Regions from separate parts of the Arthrobacter sp. NPDC080086 genome, predicted to be linked through region 1. Evidence: riboswitches for the same ligand, from Rfam matches in the RefSeq annotation. Region 1 holds a riboswitch; each other region holds the start of a gene.
The links. Region 1 has a riboswitch for thiamine pyrophosphate ahead of AB0305_RS11805 (ECF transporter S component). Riboswitches for the same ligand answer to the same signal wherever they lie in the genome.
Positions count from the first base shown of each region.

Region 1 (4,267 bases):
CAGCCGCTCCAGCAGTTCGTCCACCCGGTCCGCGCCGCGGCCCAGCTGCCGCGGCCCGAAGGTCAGTTCGTCCAGCACCCGGCCGGTCACGAACTGGTGTTCGGGTTCCTGGAAGACCGTGCCGATCCGCGGGATCAGCTGCTGCGCCTTCCAGGCATAGGGGTCGATGCCCGCGCCGGCGCTGAGGTCGGTGGTAGCGGACACGGTCCCGGCCACCGGGGCCAGCAGCCCGGCGAGGGTCAGGGCGAAGGTCGATTTCCCGGCGCCGTTGGGCCCGGTGATGGTGAGCGCGCGCCCCGCACGGACCTGCGCGGCGATACCCTCCTGCACCGGCACGGGCGGCACGGCGCGGAAGCGGGTCCGCAGGCCGCCCCGGCGGGGACGGTCGCGGGACACGGCCAGGGACTCTGCGGCCAGCAACAGCCGGCCCGCTTCGAAGCCGGGTTCCGGACCCTGCCCGGTGTCGCCGGCGCTCCGGGCGCGGGTGGCCGGCACGTGGCCCGGGACCCAGACCCCGGCGGCGATCAGCATCTCCCGCGCCTCGGCCAGCACCCGGTCCGGCGGCCCGTCCAGCAGTACGGCGGATTCGCCCGCGCTGCCGGGCTGCAGCACCACGATCCGGTCCACCAGGTCCTTCCACACGGAAACCCGGTGTTCCACCACCACCAGGGTGGCGCCGGTCCGGTCCAGGCAGCGGCCCACGGCGTCGCGGACCTCCAGCACACCGGCGGGGTCGAGGTTCGCGGTGGGTTCGTCCAGCAGCAGGAGCCCGGGCCGCATCGCGAGGATGCCGGCCAGGGCCAGCCGCTGCTTCTGCCCGCCGGAGAGGGCAGACGTCGGGTGGCCCAGGGGCAGGGATCCGAGCCCGACGTCGTCGAGCGCCTCCCCTACCCGGGCCCAGATCTCCGCGGGCGGGACGGCGAGGTTCTCCGCCCCGAACGCGACGTCGTCACCCACCCGGGAAAGCACCACCTGGGTCTCCGGGTCCTGCTGCACCAGCCCGGCGCGTCCGCGGCGGTCCCGGGGTGGGGCCCCGTCGATGAGCAGGCTGCCGGTCTCGTCGGCGTCGTCGGCGTCCGCGTCCGCGCCGCCGCCCTCGCCGAGCACCCCGGCCAGGGCGTGCAGCAGGGTCGACTTACCGGCGCCGGAAGGTCCCAGCAGCAGGACGCGTTCGCCCGGGCTGATGTCCAGGTCCAGTCCGCTGATGGCGGGCCGGGACCGTCCGGCGTGCCGCCAGCCCCAGCCGCGGGCGGTGACCGCGGCGGGGCGGACGTCGTCGGCGTTCATGCGCGCGGGTGTCAGGAGAAGACGGGTTCGGTGGCCGCCTTGCGGGAGGCGAAGGAGGCCAGCACCCCGGTCCGGGCCAGGCCGCGGGTGGCGATCCAAGCCAGGCCGCCGGCGATCACGGCACCGGAGATGGCGCAGAAGACGATGTAGGCGGCCTTGTCCCCGGCCTCGAAGGCGATGTTCCAGCCCCAGGGCAGGAAGCAGTCGTTCAGGCCGCAGAAGAGGCCCGCGCCGGCGCCGGCGAGCAGGGAGACCGGGAGGTTGAACTTGCTGTAGCGGAAGGCGGCGAAGACCAGCTCCGCGCCGAGGCCCTGCAGGATGCCCGAGATCAGCACGGTGGTGCCGTACTGGGAGCCCATGATCAGCTCGCCGGTGGCGGCGACGGCCTCGCAGAACAGCGCGGCGCCGGGCTTGCGGACCACCAGCATGCCGAGGACCGCGGGGATCATCCAGCCGCCGGCGTAGAGGCCGGTCAGGGGCGGGTAGACGGCGGTGAGCGGGACGGACACCACGTTGGAGCCCTGGTCCCAGGCCCAGAAGATGACGCCGCCGGCAATCGCGATCAGCGCCGCCAGGACAATGTCGACCACGCGCCAGCTCTTTTTGCCGGCCGCTGTGGTGCGGGGGGTGGAAATATCGGTCATGTCGTCCTCCTGAGGTACAGGAGGGGAGGGTATTCCGGCCACGGCGGCCGCTGCCGCGTGTTCCGGACACCCTGAGAACTCGACTCCCTTGCGCCGGTACTAACCGGATCAGGTTCGAGGGTCTGCGGCTGTCCGCACTCTCAGCGCCCACCTACGGTTCCCGGATTCCTCCGGAAGGGTCCGACGGCGGCGCTCCCCTGTCGTTATGAATGTCGCCCGTGTGGGCTGGCCCAGTTTACACCCGCGCCGCCGGGGCCCGCCTCCCCTCCCTGCCGAGCCGGATCAGCACGATCCCGGCCGCCACGAACCACGCCCACATCAGGAGGCCGTAGCCGCCGTAGAGCGCCGGGACGAGGTACCGCAGCGCCTCCGCGAGCAGCCCCAGGGCACCGGCGCCGATGCCCAGCCAGCCCACCGCCCGGGAGAGCCCTGCCCGCACCATGGCCACGGACATGAGGAGAATGCCCGCCGCGGAAAGCACCCCGGCGACGGCGGGTGTGTTGTTCTCGGCGATCACCGCCTCGGCGGCGGCGCTGATCCGCTGCCGCGCGGCGTCGTCGGCCGCCCCGGCGTACCGGTCGCTGAGGTAGACCAGCACCAGAGAGCCGCGGCTGGTAACCGGGATGGCGAGGATCAGCGCCCAGGACAGCCCGCCCACCAGGGCGCCGCCCAGCGCCAGGCCCCGTGCCAGTCCCTCTGCCGCCGGAGCGCACGCCAGGAACAGCGCAGCGAAGACGGGCACCGCCAGGATGTTCGGGACCGTCCAAAGCAGCTGCTCGGCGACGTAGACGGGCTTGTTGCGGGCGATGAACTCAAGCGTCGGCACGGCCCCGTCGACCGGCGGCGGCGCGATGAAGTCCAGCACAAGGGCCAGCACCAGCAGCACCACGAACGCGATCGAGCAGCAGCCGGCCGCCAGCTGGAACGGCGCCCAGGGTGCGCCCCGGTCTCTGTCCATGCCCGACGGTAGGCCGGGCGGCGCGCGGCGGACAGGGGCGTCCGCCCCGGACCGGTGTGCCAGTAGGCTAGGGGCAGTCCTGTTTCCACCCGCAAGGAGCACGAAATGAACATTGTCATCAAACTGCTCGGCACCGGCATCAGCCTGGTCGCCGGTCTCGTCGGCACCAAGCTCGTGGACACCGTCTGGGAGAAGACCACCGGCAACAAGCCGCCGAAGGGCCACGACGACGACGTCCCCACCACGCTGCGCCAGGCCCTGACCTTCGCGCTGATCTCGGCCTCGGTGAGCGCCGTCATCCAGGTCCTCGCCAACCGCGGCACGCAGCGGGCCATCACTCGCTTCGCCAAGACCCAGGACATCGTCTAGGCGCACCGCACCACCGGACTCCGACGGGGAGTCCCCCGGGCATCAGTCCCGGCGGGGCTCCCCGTCCTCGTTGAAGCCGCGTTCCCCGGCGGCCTGCTGCACCACCGCTTCGAGCTCATCCGCGCTCAGCAACTCCGGGTGGAGGTGCTTGGTGCGGTAGCCGGCGCGGCCCACCATGTGCGCGGAGACCGGGACGGTCAGCAGCTGGAAGATCCACGCGACCACCAGCACCGGCCACACCCACCAGGTGCGCATCTGCAGGCCCACGGCGCACAGCAGCAGGAACAGGCCCAGGACCTGCGGCTTGGTGGCGGCGTGCATCCGGCTCATCAGGTCCGGGAAGCGGAGCAGGCCGATCGCGGCGCCGAGGGACATCAGTGCACCCACCACCATGAACACGGCGGACACGGCGTCGATCACCGTATCCCCGGAGAAGGTCTCAGGATTCATGGGGGTGCCTCCTGCGGTCGGCTACGAAGCGGGCCACGGTCACGGACCCGACGAAGCCGATGATCGAGATCGCCACCAGCAGCATCAGGTTGTTCAGGTGCCGGTTGACGGCCATGTCGATGCACAGCGCGGCGCCCAGGATGGCCAGCAGCACGTCGGTGGCGAGCACGCGGTCCAGCAGCGAAGGCCCTCGGGCGATCCGGATGATGGCGCCGCCCGCCGCGAGGGACAGAATCACGGCGGTCACGGCCAGGACGATCGGCATCATGCGGCTGCCTCCTGTTTGAGGGCGGAAACTTCCTCCGGGGAGCCCATGATCCGGATCAGGCCGGCCTCAGTGTCCCGGACGTCCTTGCGGAGCCTGGCGGCGTCCTCGGCGTCGCGGACGTTGATGCCGTGGATATAGAGCGTGGACGTACCCCTGTCCACCTCCACGACCAGGGAGCCCGGAATCAGCGAGATGACGTGGCCGGTGGCGGTGACCAGGAGATCCGAGTGGCTGCGGAGCGGGACCGCGACGATGGCGCTGACCACCCGGGGCCCGCGCACCACGGCGAGG
Region 1 is NZ_JBFBKP010000029.1:31,715-35,981, forward strand. It holds gene AB0305_RS11800 (ABC transporter ATP-binding protein) at 1-1,287, opposite strand, end outside; gene AB0305_RS11805 (ECF transporter S component) at 1,299-1,931, opposite strand; TPP riboswitch at 1,999-2,140, opposite strand; gene AB0305_RS11810 (hypothetical protein) at 2,167-2,889, opposite strand; gene AB0305_RS11815 (DUF4235 domain-containing protein) at 2,995-3,258, shown strand; gene mnhG (monovalent cation/H(+) antiporter subunit G) at 3,301-3,708, opposite strand; gene AB0305_RS11825 (monovalent cation/H+ antiporter complex subunit F) at 3,698-3,976, opposite strand; gene AB0305_RS11830 (Na+/H+ antiporter subunit E) at 3,973-4,267, opposite strand, start outside.

Region 2 (4,267 bases), on a different contig from region 1:
CGGGAAGTTCGTGCCCGGCCACCGCCGCCTCGGCGTCGCGCAGCGCCTCCTCGGGGAACGGCCCAGGCAGTTCCAGTACTGTTCGCAGGGCCTTCAGCGCCCCGGCGAGCTGGTTTTGCTGCTGGCGGACGCTCGGCGTCAGGCGATGGTGAGACACGAAAGTCAGGGTAGCCCGAAATCCGCCGCTAGTCTTGAACGATGAGCACTCCGACGCCGGATTCCGCCCGCGATCACCGCTTTCTCACGGACCTGCTCGGCGTGATGGCCTACAGCGAACTCTCCGCCTTTGAACGGCTCTCCTCCGACGCCCGCTACGCGCCCACCCTCCGGGACCGGGCAGTGCTGGGCCGGCTGGCGGTGCGGGAGTTCGAGCACTACGAACTGGTGTGCGCCCGGCTGCAAGCCGTGGGTGAGGACGTGGAGGGCGCCATGGTGCCGTTCCAGCGCTCGGTTGACCACTTCCATGAGCGGACGCGGCCGGCCGACTGGTTCGAGTCGCTGATGAAGGCTTACGTCATCGACACCGTCTCCGCCGACTTCTACCGTTCCCTGATTCCGCGGCTGGATCCCGCCACCGCGGAACTCGTGGAGCAGGTCCAGGCCTCCGAAGAGGCCACCGGGGTGCTGCGTGAACGGCTCAAGCAGGCCCTGGCCGACGATCCCCGGCTGGCCTCCCGGCTGGCGCTGTGGGCACGGCGGCTTCTCGGCGAGGCGCTGACCCAGGCGCAGCGGGTCGCGGCCGACCACGCCTTCCTGGCCGTCCAGGGTTCGGAAGCAGCGGGCAACGGGGCAACGGGCAACGGCGTCCCTGCGGGCACGGATCCGGTCCGGGCGCTGCTGACTTCGCTGGCCACGGCGCACTCACGCCGGATGACCCTGCTGGGCCTGGCGGGGTAGAGGGCCTGCGGCCGGTGAGGCCGAGGCGACCGGCCGCGCTTAGGCACGGCCGCGACTAAGCCCGGGCGTCGAGGGCGGCGAGCAGGGCCTGCGCCGCAGCGGCGGGGTCCTCCGCCTCGGTGATCGCCCGGACCACCACGATCCGCCGGGCCCCGGCGTCGAGGACCTGCTCCACATTTGTCAGGTCGATGCCGCCGATCGCGAACCACGGCACGACGCCGGCCACCTTGCCGCCGTCGCCCGCGGCCTCGGCGTGCTCGATCGCGTCGGCGGCGTAGCGGACCAGGTCCAGGCCGACGGCGGCCCGGCCGGGCTTGGTGGGTGTCGCCCAGACCGGGCCCACGCAGAAGTAGTCCAGCCCGCTCCGGCCCGGCGCGGCGGCGATGGCGGCGTCGACCTGCTCCGGGGTGTGAGTGGACAGGCCGATCACGGTGTCCTTGCCGAGGAAGTCCCGGGCCGCTCCGAACGGAATGTCCTTCTGCCCGATATGGAACACCGGCGCGCCGGCCAGCGAGGCCAGGTCCGCGCGGTCGTTGACGGCCCAGAGCCGGCCGTGGCGCGCCGCGACCGTGTGCAGGACCTCCAGCAACTCCAGTTCCTCCGCGGCTTCGATGGTCTTGTCCCGGAGCTGGATGATGTCCACGCCCCCGGTAAACGCGGCATCGACAAAGGCTTCAAAGTCTCCGCGGTCCTTGCGGGCATCGGTGCAGAGGTACAAACGGGCGGTGCTGTGGACATCCTGGCTCATGCCCCAAGCGTAGTTCCTCTAAACTGGGCGCATACCGCGGGAGCCCCGCAGGCCGGTGACGGCGCAGGGCTGAGAGGGCGTCAGAGCCGACCGCTTGACCTGATCCGGCTAGTACCGGCGTAGGGAAGGAACCCATGAACACCACCCCCAGCCCTAAGGCCCGGCCGCACGGCCCCGGGGCCCCGCCTGACGGCCGCCACGGCGCCGTCGACGTCGCCGTGATTGGCGGGGGCGTGATCGGCTACGGCATCGCCTGGGAACTCCGGCGCTCCGGACGCACCGTGGCGCTGGTCGACGACGCCCCCGGGGACGGCGCCAGCTGGGCCGCCGCCGGCATGCTAGCCCCCGTCAGCGAACTCCACTACCAGGAGGAGGGCCTCCTGCCCCTGATGCTGGAGTCCTCCCGGCTCTGGCCCGCCTTCGCCGGCAGCCTCGCCGACGGGGGCGACGAAGGCGCCGGCACCGGCTATCTCACGACGCCGACCCTCGCCGTGGGCGCCGACGCCGCGGACCGCCAGGCGCTCGCGGACCTGCGCGCCCTCCAACTGGCCTCCGGCCTGTCCGTCGGACCCCTCACCGTGCGGGAGGCCCGCCGCCGCGAACCGTTGCTCAGCCCGGCGATCTCCTGCGCCTTCGAGATCCCCGCCGACCATCAGGTGGACCCGCGCCGCCTGATCACCCGGATCACGGCGCTGCTGGCCGCCGACACCGGGTTCCGGGCCGTCCCGCAACGGGCCGAGGGCCTAATCCAGGCGGACGGCCGGGTCGCCGGCGTGCGGCTCAGCGGGGGAGGGGAGATCCGGTCGGTCGAGACCATCGTGGCCAACGGCCTGGGCGCCGCCGCCCTGCAGGACCTCCCGGCCGGGCTCACCCTGCCGCTGCGGCCGGTCCACGGCGACATCCTCCGGCTCCGGGTGCCCGAACGGCTGCGTCCATTGCTGAGCTCCACCGTGCGCGGACTGGTCCGGGGCGTCCCGGTCTACATTGTTCCGCGCGGGGACGGCACCGTGGTGGTGGGCGCCACCCAGCGCGAGGACCAGGCCCGGGACCGGGCCGTCTCCGCCGGCGGGGTCTACCAGCTGCTGCGCGACGCCCAGCAGCTGGTCCCGGCCGTCGCCGAGCTGGAACTCGACGAGGCCACGGCCAGGGCCCGCCCCGGCACCCCGGACAACGCCCCGCTGCTGGGACGGGTCCGTGCCGCCGGCGGCGGCCACGTCCCGGGCCTGGTGATCGCCACCGGCTTCTTCCGGCACGGGGTGCTGCTGACCCCGGCCGCCGCGGCCATCTGCCGGGAGCTGCTGGACGGCACCCCGGACCCGCGGTGGGACGGGTTCCTCCCGGACCGCTTCGACCGCCCGCACACGGACGCTGAGCACAGCCAGTCGACCAGCCAGGCGCACAGCCCTACCAATGCTCTCCACCCCGCGACCCACAGGACAACCGCATGAACATCACCCTCAACGGGAAGCCGCACGCGCTCCCGGACAACGCCACGGTCGGCGCCCTCGTCAGCGGCGTCACCGGCCGGCCCCTGGCGGACAACGGCCAGGCCACGGACGGACGCAAACTCGGCGTCGCCGTCGCGCGCAACGCCGAGGTCGTGCCCCGCAGCCGGTGGCACGCAACAGAACTCATCGAGGGCGACGACGTCGAACTCGTCACCGCGGTACAGGGAGGATGAACGGCATGAAGGAAGCAGACACCGCGCAGGAGCCCGCCGTGAAGGCCACGGCGCACCGCGACCCGGTGACCTTCGACGGCGTGGAGCTGGGCTCCCGGCTCATCATGGGCACCGGCGGCGCACCCAGCCTCGACGGCCTCGGCGCCGCACTGGAAGCGTCCGGCACGGAACTGACCACCGTGGCGATGCGCCGCTACTCCCCGGCCGAGAGCGGATCGCTGTTCCAACTGCTGGCCGACCGCAACATCCGGGTGCTGCCCAACACCGCAGGATGCTTCACCGCCCGCGACGCGGTGCTCACCGCCGAACTGGCCCGCGAGGCGCTGGAGACGGACTGGGTGAAGCTCGAAGTGATCGCCGACGAACAGACGCTGCTTCCGGACGCCCTGGAACTGGCCGACGCCACCGAACAGCTGGTGGCGCGCGGGTTCAAGGTCTTCGCCTACACGAACGACGATCCGGTCCTGGCGCTGCGCCTGGAGCACCTCGGTGCCACGGCCGTCATGCCGCTGGGCGCGCCGATCGGCACCGGCCTGGGCATCCTGAACCCGCACAACATCGAACTGATCGTCTCCCGGGCCTCGGTACCCGTGGTCCTCGACGCCGGCATCGGCACGGCCTCGGATGCGGCGCTGGCCATGGAGCTGGGCTGCGATGCCGTGCTGCTGGCCACCGCGGTGACCAGGGCACAGAACCCGGTGCTGATGGGAGAGGCGTTCAAACACGCCGTCGCCGCGGGCCGCCTGGCCCGGCTGGCCGGCCGCATCCCGCGCCGCGAGCACGCGCTGGCGTCCTCCGGCATGGAAGGCCGCGCCGAGTTCCTCTAGGGACCGCGGCCAGGGACCGCGGCTACCCGCCGGGGGAGCGGGGTAGCCTAGGCGCATGAAGATGCGCCTAGAAGTGATCCAGGTTCCGGTGGCCGACGTCGACGCGGCCAAGGA
Region 2 is NZ_JBFBKP010000034.1:7,007-11,273, forward strand. It holds gene AB0305_RS12875 (RNB domain-containing ribonuclease) at 1-157, opposite strand, end outside; gene AB0305_RS12880 (ferritin-like fold-containing protein) at 199-897, shown strand; gene thiE (thiamine phosphate synthase) at 953-1,645, opposite strand; TPP riboswitch at 1,672-1,789, shown strand; gene thiO (glycine oxidase ThiO) at 1,780-3,093, shown strand; gene thiS (sulfur carrier protein ThiS) at 3,090-3,326, shown strand; gene AB0305_RS12900 (thiazole synthase) at 3,332-4,153, shown strand; gene AB0305_RS12905 (VOC family protein) at 4,209-4,267, shown strand, end outside.
Region 2: another riboswitch for thiamine pyrophosphate. It lies ahead of thiO (glycine oxidase ThiO); the one in region 1 lies ahead of AB0305_RS11805 (ECF transporter S component).

Region 3 (4,267 bases), on a different contig from region 1:
ACCGGGGACGCGGTTCAGGGTAACGAAGTCTCCAACAGAAACCTTCTCTTGGCGGCCGCCTGCGCGGACAATCGCGTACACCACTGGGGAACTCACTTCTCTCGACGTTTATTACTAGATTTGCGTGCGGAACCTGGCCCCGAAATACCGGAGCGGCTCACGCTGTGCCTCAACGCCGGCAGGTTCCCCGGGGGAACCCATGAGCTATCCCGTGGATCATCCGTCCCGCGTGGGGTGGACAGGTCCTCAGGGTCATAACCCAAGTGTTGGCGTAAGCACCGAAGATCAAGACTACGCTAATTTCGCCTTCGGCCGCAAACGAGGCAGGCCCCGGAGAGTCGGGCGTGACCGGTGCCACAGTGCCGTTTTCCAAGGAACCGGACCGGGCGCCGCAGCCGCTTTCGGGAACCGCGCCCCACCACCTTACCGGCCGCGGCTCCCGTTCCGGGTCAGGCGTGCAGCCTCGGCGCGTCGAAGAAGTCCACCTCGAAGCGCACCGAGTGGACGAACGCCTCGGTCATGGCGCCCCGTTCGGCGGCGGAACCGCGGCGGGCGGCGGCATCCGTGTAGCGGATCGCCTGCCGGGTTGACTCGGCGAAGGCCGCGTCCGCGTAGGTCCGCAGCCAGGCGGCGTAGGGGTGGCCTTCGTCCGCGCCCGCGGCGAGGAACTGTGCGTGCAGCGCGGCGCCCACCTCGGCATAGAGCCAGAAGCACGGCAGCGCCGCGGCCACGAGGACCCCGTAACTGCCGGCCAGGGACGCGGCATGCAGGTGGTCCACGTAGGACTTGGTAACCGGACCCTGCCGCGGGGTGCCGGCGCGCCCGGCGAGCCAGCTGCGGTGCAGTTCCGACTCAACCTCCAGGCACTGGGCGGCCGAGCGTGACCAAAACAGCTGCTCGGCCTCCGTCGGGGCAAGCGCGGCGGCGCGGGAGAGCACCCGGGAGTAGCCGTTGAGGTAGAGCGCGTCCTGGCCGAGGTAGTAGGCGAACTCGTGCTCCGGCAGGGTCCCGTCGGCCAGGCCCCGGATGAAGTCCAGGGCGTAGATCTCCGACAGGCCCTCCGCGGCGATGGGCTCGAGGCCGGTGGCAAAGTCGCCGGGTTCCCTAAGGCGTTCCGTGAAGTGTTCCGTGCCGGCCCCGGGCCCCGATTCCGCCGGCTGGGCGAGGTGGTGGAAGTGGTGGACGGGTCCGTTGCCGGTGCCGACGTCGAGCCGGACGGCCTCGCGCAGCGCCCCCAGCAGCCAGGGCTTGACGCGGCGCAGCGCCGCTTCCCAGTCCCCGCCGGCGGCGTAGGCCGTGGCAAGGGCCGAGGACAGCGAGCACCCGGTGCCGTGGCTGTTGCGGGTGTCGACCCGCTCCCCCGGCACCACCACGGTCTCGCTGCCGGGCAGTCCCGCGCTGTTGACCAGCGCGTCCGGGCACCCGCCGTCGGCGTCCTCCTCGAGATGGCCGCCCTTGACCAGGACCGTGGTTCCGGCCAGCGCGGAGAGGCGCTTGCCCTGCTCCAGCGCCTCCGCCCAGCCGGCGGCGACCGGTTCATCCAGCAGGAGGGCGAGTTCGGCCAGGTTCGGGGTGACCAGGTCGGCGAGCGGCAGCAGGGTGTGCAGGGCCGCGACGGCCGATTCCTGCAGCAGCCGGTCACCGCTGGTGGCAACCATGACGGGGTCCAGGACGACGACGGCGGGCCGGGTACGTTCCAGCCACGCCCGCACCGCGTCGATGACGCCGGCGTCGCCGAGCATGCCGATCTTGACGGCGTCGATGGTGATGTCCTCGGCGATGGCGTCCAGCTGCTCGGTCAGGAAGGCGGCGGGGGGCACGTGCACGGACCGGACGCCGCGGGTGTTCTGCGCGGTCAGGGCGGTGATGGCGGCCATGCCGTAGCCGCCCATGGCCGCGATGCTCTTCAGGTCCGCCTGGATTCCGGCGCCGCCGGAGGGGTCGGAACCGGCGATGGCCAGGACCCTGGGGACCGGGGCCCGCCCGGTGGCCGCGTGGGCCGTGCCGGCCGACGCCTCGGGTCCGGCGGCGTCGGCCCTGGATGCCGGGAACACCGTCTGCAGGAAACTGGCGCCGGCCGCGGGAGTGGTTGAGAGAGCCGCGGGTGCTACCGCGGGTTGGGTCGAAGACAAGAGACATCCCTTCGCCGGTGCTAACCGGACAGGTTCAACGGGTGTGGATCTCAGCCGGCCCGATGCGCGGCACCCCGTGTCGCGTTCCAGCGTAGCGCCCCTCCCCGGTTTCGCTGCCCGGCGGCCCGTTCTGCCCGGTCCCACCTCCGGCCGGACTCCCCTTAACCGGCTCGCGGGTACCGCCCGGAGTCGACGCTTCGAAACGTCGAGTCCGGGAGATACCCGCGAGTGGTACTGAGCGGTACCGGGTGGTGCGGCGGCGGAGCGGTTTAGAGCTCCGAGGCCGGTACGCCGACGCCGAGGATGATCGGGCCTCCGTTGTCCTTGACGACCGGCTTGACCGTTTCCGGTGCCTTGGCCTCGTGGACGGAGCCCTGGCCGGACGGGGCGGAGGCCTGCCGGCGCTGCTCGACGGCGGTCTCGTTGGCTGCCCCCTGGGCACGGCTGGCACTACGGTGCCGCCGCGGACGGCGCTGGCCGGTGGCCGGTTCCGCTGCCGCCGGAGTGCGGGTGGCGACGGGGGCCGCCGTCTGCGCGGCCGTCTTGGGAGCCTCCTGCCGGCGGGTGTCCTGCTTCGGAGCCTCCTGCTGCCGGGTGTCCTGCTTCGGAGCCTGCTGCGGGGCAGCTTCCCGACGGGTTTCCGGCTCGGCCGCACGGTTGCGGGCGTTCGGCGGCTGGATCCGGGCCGTGCGGGCACGTCCCCGGCCCCGGGTGGCTCGGGACTGGTCAGCGGACCGACCGCCGGCCGGAGCCTCGGCGGGTGCCTCAGCCTCCGGGGCAGGGGCATCCACGGACCGTTCCTCCACAGCCGGCGCTTCCACGGACGGGGCGGCCTCGCGGGCCGCGGTCGCCGTGGTCCCGGACTGGCGGTTCCGCGAGTCCGAGTCGCCCAGGTTGGCGAACGCCTCAGTCAGCAGGTCCAGGGTCAGGGCCGGCTGCGGCGCCTGTTCGGCGTGCTCGACGAAGGGCAGTGCCACCTGCTCGCCCCCGAAGGTCAGCACGGCGGCGGGACGGCCGGCTGCTTCCTCGGTGGAGGCCAGCTCGACGGCGGCGTCCAGGGCCGCTTGCCGTGTCTCGGCGTCGGGCGCTGCGCTGGCGTCGCCGTCGTGCAGGTGGGCCGCGTGGGCGGCCGCCGCGATATTCGCCAGCGCTGCACGGGTGGCCTCGGCCTTGGCGTGCCGCTCGGCCTCGGTGGGCTCGTGGTGCCCGGCCGCCGGCACCTGCTGCTGCTGGCCCTCGGTGCCCTGGCCGCCCTTGCCGCGGCGGCGCTTGCGCTCGTTGCGGGCGGCGGGCTGCTGCTCGGTGCGCGGAACATGGTGTTCCGCGGCGACGGTGTTGGCGCGGCGGTGCTCGACCGGTTCGTCGTGCGTGACGACGCCCCGGCCGGCGCAGGCCTCGCACTGCTCACCGAAGACTTCCAGCAGGCCGGTGCCCATCCGCTTGCGGGTCATCTGCACGAGGCCGAGCGAGGTAACCTCGGCCACCTGGTGCTTGGTCCGGTCCCGGCCCAGGCACTCCACCATGCGGCGCAGAACGAGGTCGCGGTTGGATTCGAGCACCATGTCGATGAAGTCGATGACGATAATGCCGCCGATGTCTCGCAGGCGCAGCTGGCGGACGACTTCCTCGGCCGCTTCGAGGTTGTTCTTGGTGACGGTTTCCTCGAGGTTGCCGCCGCTGCCGGTGAACTTGCCGGTGTTGACGTCCACCACGGTCATGGCCTCGGTGCGGTCAATCACGAGGGAGCCGCCGGACGGCAGGAAGACCTTGCGTTCCAGAGCCTTGTGGATCTGCTCGTCGATGCGCCAGGCGGAGAAGATGTCCGTGTCCTTGGTCCACTTCTCGAGCCTGCCCACCAGGTCCGGCGCCACGTAGGTGACGTAGGCCTCGATGGTGTCCCAGGCCTCCTCACCGGAGACGATCAGCTTGGAGAAGTCCTCGTTGAACACGTCGCGGACCACCTTGATGGTCAGGTCCGGTTCGCCGTAGAGGAGCTCCGGGGCGAGGATCTTGGTGGACGTGGCCTGGCTTTCGATGCCCTCCCACTGGGCGCGGAGCCGGTTGATGTCATGCGTCAGCTCCTCTTCCGAGGCTCCCTCGGCCGCGGTGCGGACGATCACGCCGGCGTCTTCCGG
Region 3 is NZ_JBFBKP010000040.1:19,019-23,285, forward strand. It holds gene rplU (50S ribosomal protein L21) at 1-84, opposite strand, end outside; gene AB0305_RS14130 (bifunctional hydroxymethylpyrimidine kinase/phosphomethylpyrimidine kinase) at 450-1,961, opposite strand; TPP riboswitch at 2,122-2,219, opposite strand; gene AB0305_RS14135 (Rne/Rng family ribonuclease) at 2,402-4,267, opposite strand, start outside.
Region 3: another riboswitch for thiamine pyrophosphate. It lies ahead of AB0305_RS14130 (bifunctional hydroxymethylpyrimidine kinase/phosphomethylpyrimidine kinase); the one in region 1 lies ahead of AB0305_RS11805 (ECF transporter S component).

Region 4 (4,267 bases), on a different contig from region 1:
GACGAGGACTTCCACCGTGAATTCGTCCGCCGGGTGTTCGCCGCGCACGCCCCGCTGCACGGCGCCGCCGGGGAAGTCGCGGCGGATAACGCCCGGGAGGCGCGGCGGCTCCGGCTGCAGGCCCCGGCATGGGAGGCGCCGCTGCACATCGTCCCTGGCGTTCCCACCCTGGTCCTCACCGGCGGCTGGGAACCGCTGTATGAGGAGATCGCCGGCTACCTCGTGGAGACCGGCGCCCGGCACCGCACCGCCCCGGGCGGGCACCGGCCGCAGGACTCACCGGAGGGGGACCGGGCGATCCGCTCCTTTATCGCCGACGTCGTCCGCAGCCGGCACGCCCGCGCCTCCTAACCCGCCCCTCCTTACTCCGGGCCTCCTAGTCCCAGCCTGCTAGTCCCGGGCGGCCCCCACCCCCGGATCCGGCAGGTAGACCTTGCCGCCGGAGGCGAGGAACTCCTCGCTCTTCTCCCGCATGCCCGCGTCGGCCCGGGCCGCCTGCGCCTCGGCGGAACCAAACTCGCTCCGGATGTCCTGGCTGATCCGCATCGAGCAGAACTTCGGCCCGCACATGGAACAGAAGTGCGCCATCTTGGCCGGCTCGGCGGGCAACGTCTCGTCGTGGAAGGCCTCGGCGGTGACCGGGTCCAGGGACAGGGCGAACTGGTCCCGCCAGCGGAACTCGAAGCGGGCCTTGGACAGGGCGTCGTCCCGCTCCTGCGCGCCGGGGTGGCCCTTCGCAAGGTCCGCGGCGTGGGCGGCGATCTTGTAAGTGATCACGCCGGTCTTCACGTCGTCCCGGTTCGGCAGGCCCAGGTGCTCCTTGGGGGTGACGTAGCAGAGCATGGCCGTCCCGTACCGGGCGATCTCGGTTGCGCCGATGGCGGAGGTGATGTGGTCGTAGCCGGGGGCGACGTCGGTCACGAGCGGACCCAGGGTGTAGAACGGCGCCCCCTTGCACAGCTCCTGCTGGCGTTCTACGTTTGCCCGGACCAGGTGGAACGGGACATGGCCCGGGCCCTCCACCATCACCTGCACGTCGAATTCCCAGGCCCGCTGCGTGAGCTCGGCGAGGGTGTCCAGTTCGGCGAACTGCGCGGCGTCGTTGGCATCCGCCGTCGACCCCGGCCGCAGCCCGTCGCCGAGGGAGAACGCGACGTCGTACTTCGCGAAGATTTCGCAGAGCTCGTCGAAGTGGGTGTACAGGAAGTTCTCCCGGTGGTGCGCCAGGCACCAGCCGGCCATGATGGAGCCGCCGCGGGACACGATCCCGGTGACCCGGTTGGCTGTCAGCGGCACGTACCGGAGCAGCACGCCGGCGTGAATGGTCATGTAGTCCACGCCCTGTTCGCACTGCTCGATCACGGTATCCCGGAAGATTTCCCAGGTCAGCGCGTTCGCTTCGCCGTTGACTTTCTCCAGGGCCTGATAGATCGGGACGGTGCCGATGGGCACGGGGGAGTTGCGGAGGATCCATTCGCGCGTCGTGTGGATGTCGTCCCCGGTGGAGAGGTCCATCACCGTGTCTGCACCCCACTGGGTGGCCCACTGGAGCTTGTCCACCTCCTCGGCGATGGAGCTGGTGACGGCCGAGTTGCCGATGTTGGCGTTGATCTTCACGAGGAAGGCCTTCCCGATGATCATCGGTTCGGACTCGGGGTGGTTGATATTCGCCGGGATGATGGCCCGGCCGGCGGCGAGTTCGCTGCGGACCAGTTCGACGTCGCAGTTCTCGCGCAGCGCGACGAAGCGCATCTCGGGCGTCACCTCGCCCTGCCGCGCGTAATGCATCTGGGTGACGGTCCGGCCGGGGAGGGCCCGGCGCGGTGCCGGAGGAGCGCCGCGCCACTCCGCCGAGGCGGCTCCGCGGCGGACCGCGGACTTGCCGTCGTCGAGAAGGCTGCGCTCCCGGCCGGAGTAGGGCTCGGTGTCCCCGCGTCCGGCAATCCAGTCGGCACGGAGCGGCGGCAGGCCCGCCACCGGGTCGCTGACCGGCCCCGCCGTGCGGTAGGCCAGGAACGGGGGATTTGGGGTGCCGCCGGGGGACGGCTCCAGGGCGATCTCGGTCACCGGGACCCGCAGGCCGTCGCCTTCGATGTAGGCCAACGTGTGCGACGCAAGGGCAGGGCTGTGCTGGGAATTTGTGGTGCGCAAGGGTTACTCACTTCCTTCGCCGGCATTACCCGGACAGGTTCAACGGTCGCAGGCTGCCTCAGCCCGATCTCAGCCCCTGCAAGGGCTCCCGTGTGGTCGTAGACGAAGCTACCACAGGGCCCCGGACACGGCTCCAAGGTTTCCGCCGGCCGCGATTAGGCTGGGACCCATGAGCGGCATCATCGAATTCACCGGGCCCGTCCTCACCGCCGTGAACCGGGAGCGGCGCGGCCTGTGGTCCGTGGACGGGGTGCTGACCTTCGACCGTCCGGAGGCGGCGCCGGACCAAGTCATCGACGGGTGGGTAATCCCGGGACTGGTCGACGCTCACTGCCACATCGGGCTCGGGCCCGGCGGTGACGTGGACGCCGCCGTCGCCGAAACGCAGGCGCGCACGGACCGTGACGCCGGGACCCTGCTGGTCCGCGACGCCGGAGCGGTGCACGACACCCGCTGGATCCAGCAGCGGCGGGACCTGCCCCGGATCATCCGTGCGGGCCGCCACATCGCCCGAAGCCGCCGCTACCTGCGCGGCCTCGCCGTTGAGGTGGACCCCGGTGACCTGGTCGAGGAGGTCCGGAAGCAGGCGCGGGCGGGGGACGGCTGGGTCAAGCTCGTGGGGGACTGGATCGACCGCGACGCCGGGGACCTTGCCGCAAGCTTCCCCGCCCGCACCGTCAGGGACGCCGTCAGCGCCGCCCACGACGAGGGCGCCCGGGTCACCGCGCACTGCTTCGCCGAGGACACCCTCGATGACATGCTCGACGCGGGCATCGACTGCATCGAGCACGCGACCGGGCTGCTGCCCCGCCATCTTCCGCGTTTCGTCGACCAAGGCGTGCCGATCGTCCCCACCCTGGTCAACATCGCCACCTTCCCGGACATCGCCGCGCAGGCCGAACCCAAGTTCCCGCGCTACGCCGCCCACATGCGCACGCTCTGGGAACGCCGGGCCGAGCGGGTCCTCGAGGCCCACGAGGCCGGGGTGGCCATCTACGCGGGAACCGACGCCGGGAGCGTGATTGCCCACGGGCGGATCGTCGACGAGTTGGAGGCACTGCATGCCGCCGGACTGGGCGCGGCCACCGCCCTCGACGCCGGCGCCTGGTCCTCCCGGGCCTGGCTGTGCGCCGCCGGAATCGCCGAGGGTGCGCCCGCCGACGTCCTGGTCTGCGCCGCTGACCCGCGGCGGGATCTCTCCACGTTGCGGAATCTGCGCGCCGTCGTCCTCCGCGGGGACGTCATCGGCGCGGCATCCGCGGAATAAATTGAAGCTTCAAGTAATTTTATCTGGTGAGAGCCGCCGAATGACGGCTGAACCCCACAGCACCGGAGTGATGCAATGACCACCAACGCCGCCACCCAGGACCTCTTGCCGGCCGACCTCTCGATGGGCACCGTGATGCTCAAGGTCGGCGACCTGGCGATGATGACCGACTATTACCAGCGCGCCCTCGGCCTGGAGGTGGTGGCCGAGCAGGGCGGCGGCCTCTACCTCGGACGCGGCCAGACGCCGCTGGTGCACCTCGCGCCGGCCCCGGGACTGAACCTCCCCTCCCGGGGCGAGGCCGGGCTCTTCCACACCGCCCTCCTGTTCGAGGACCAGGCGGCGCTGGCCGCCACCGTCGCCACCGCAGCCCAGTACGATCCCCGGTTCTTCACCGGCAGCGCGGACCACCTGGTCAGCGAGGCCTTCTACTTCAACGACCCCGAGGGCAACGGCATCGAGCTGTACTGGGACCGTCCGCGCGAGGAATGGTCCTGGGATGGCGCGAATGTTGTCATGGACAGCTTGGCGCTGCCGCCGCAGCGTTACCTGGAGCAGCACCTCACCGAGGCGTCGCTCGCCGGCCAGCACGAAACCGGCGCCGGCGTCGGGCACGTCCACCTCCAGGTCGGCGACGTGCAGTCCGCCCACGACTTCTACGTCGGGACCCTGGGCTTCGAAAAGACCGCAGGCTGGCACGGCCAGGCGCTTTTCGTCTCGGCCGGCGGCTACCACCACCACATGGCCATGAACGTCTGGAACAGCCGCGGCGCCGGCCCCCGGCGCGACACGCTGGGCCTGGGCGAGGTGCTGATCGAGGTGCCCTCCGGGGACGACATCGGCGCCCTC
Region 4 is NZ_JBFBKP010000011.1:20,729-24,995, reverse strand. It holds gene AB0305_RS06415 (alpha/beta fold hydrolase) at 1-351, shown strand, start outside; gene thiC (phosphomethylpyrimidine synthase ThiC) at 391-2,151, opposite strand; TPP riboswitch at 2,146-2,253, opposite strand; gene AB0305_RS06405 (amidohydrolase family protein) at 2,321-3,418, shown strand; gene AB0305_RS06400 (VOC family protein) at 3,494-4,267, shown strand, end outside.
Region 4: another riboswitch for thiamine pyrophosphate. It lies ahead of thiC (phosphomethylpyrimidine synthase ThiC); the one in region 1 lies ahead of AB0305_RS11805 (ECF transporter S component).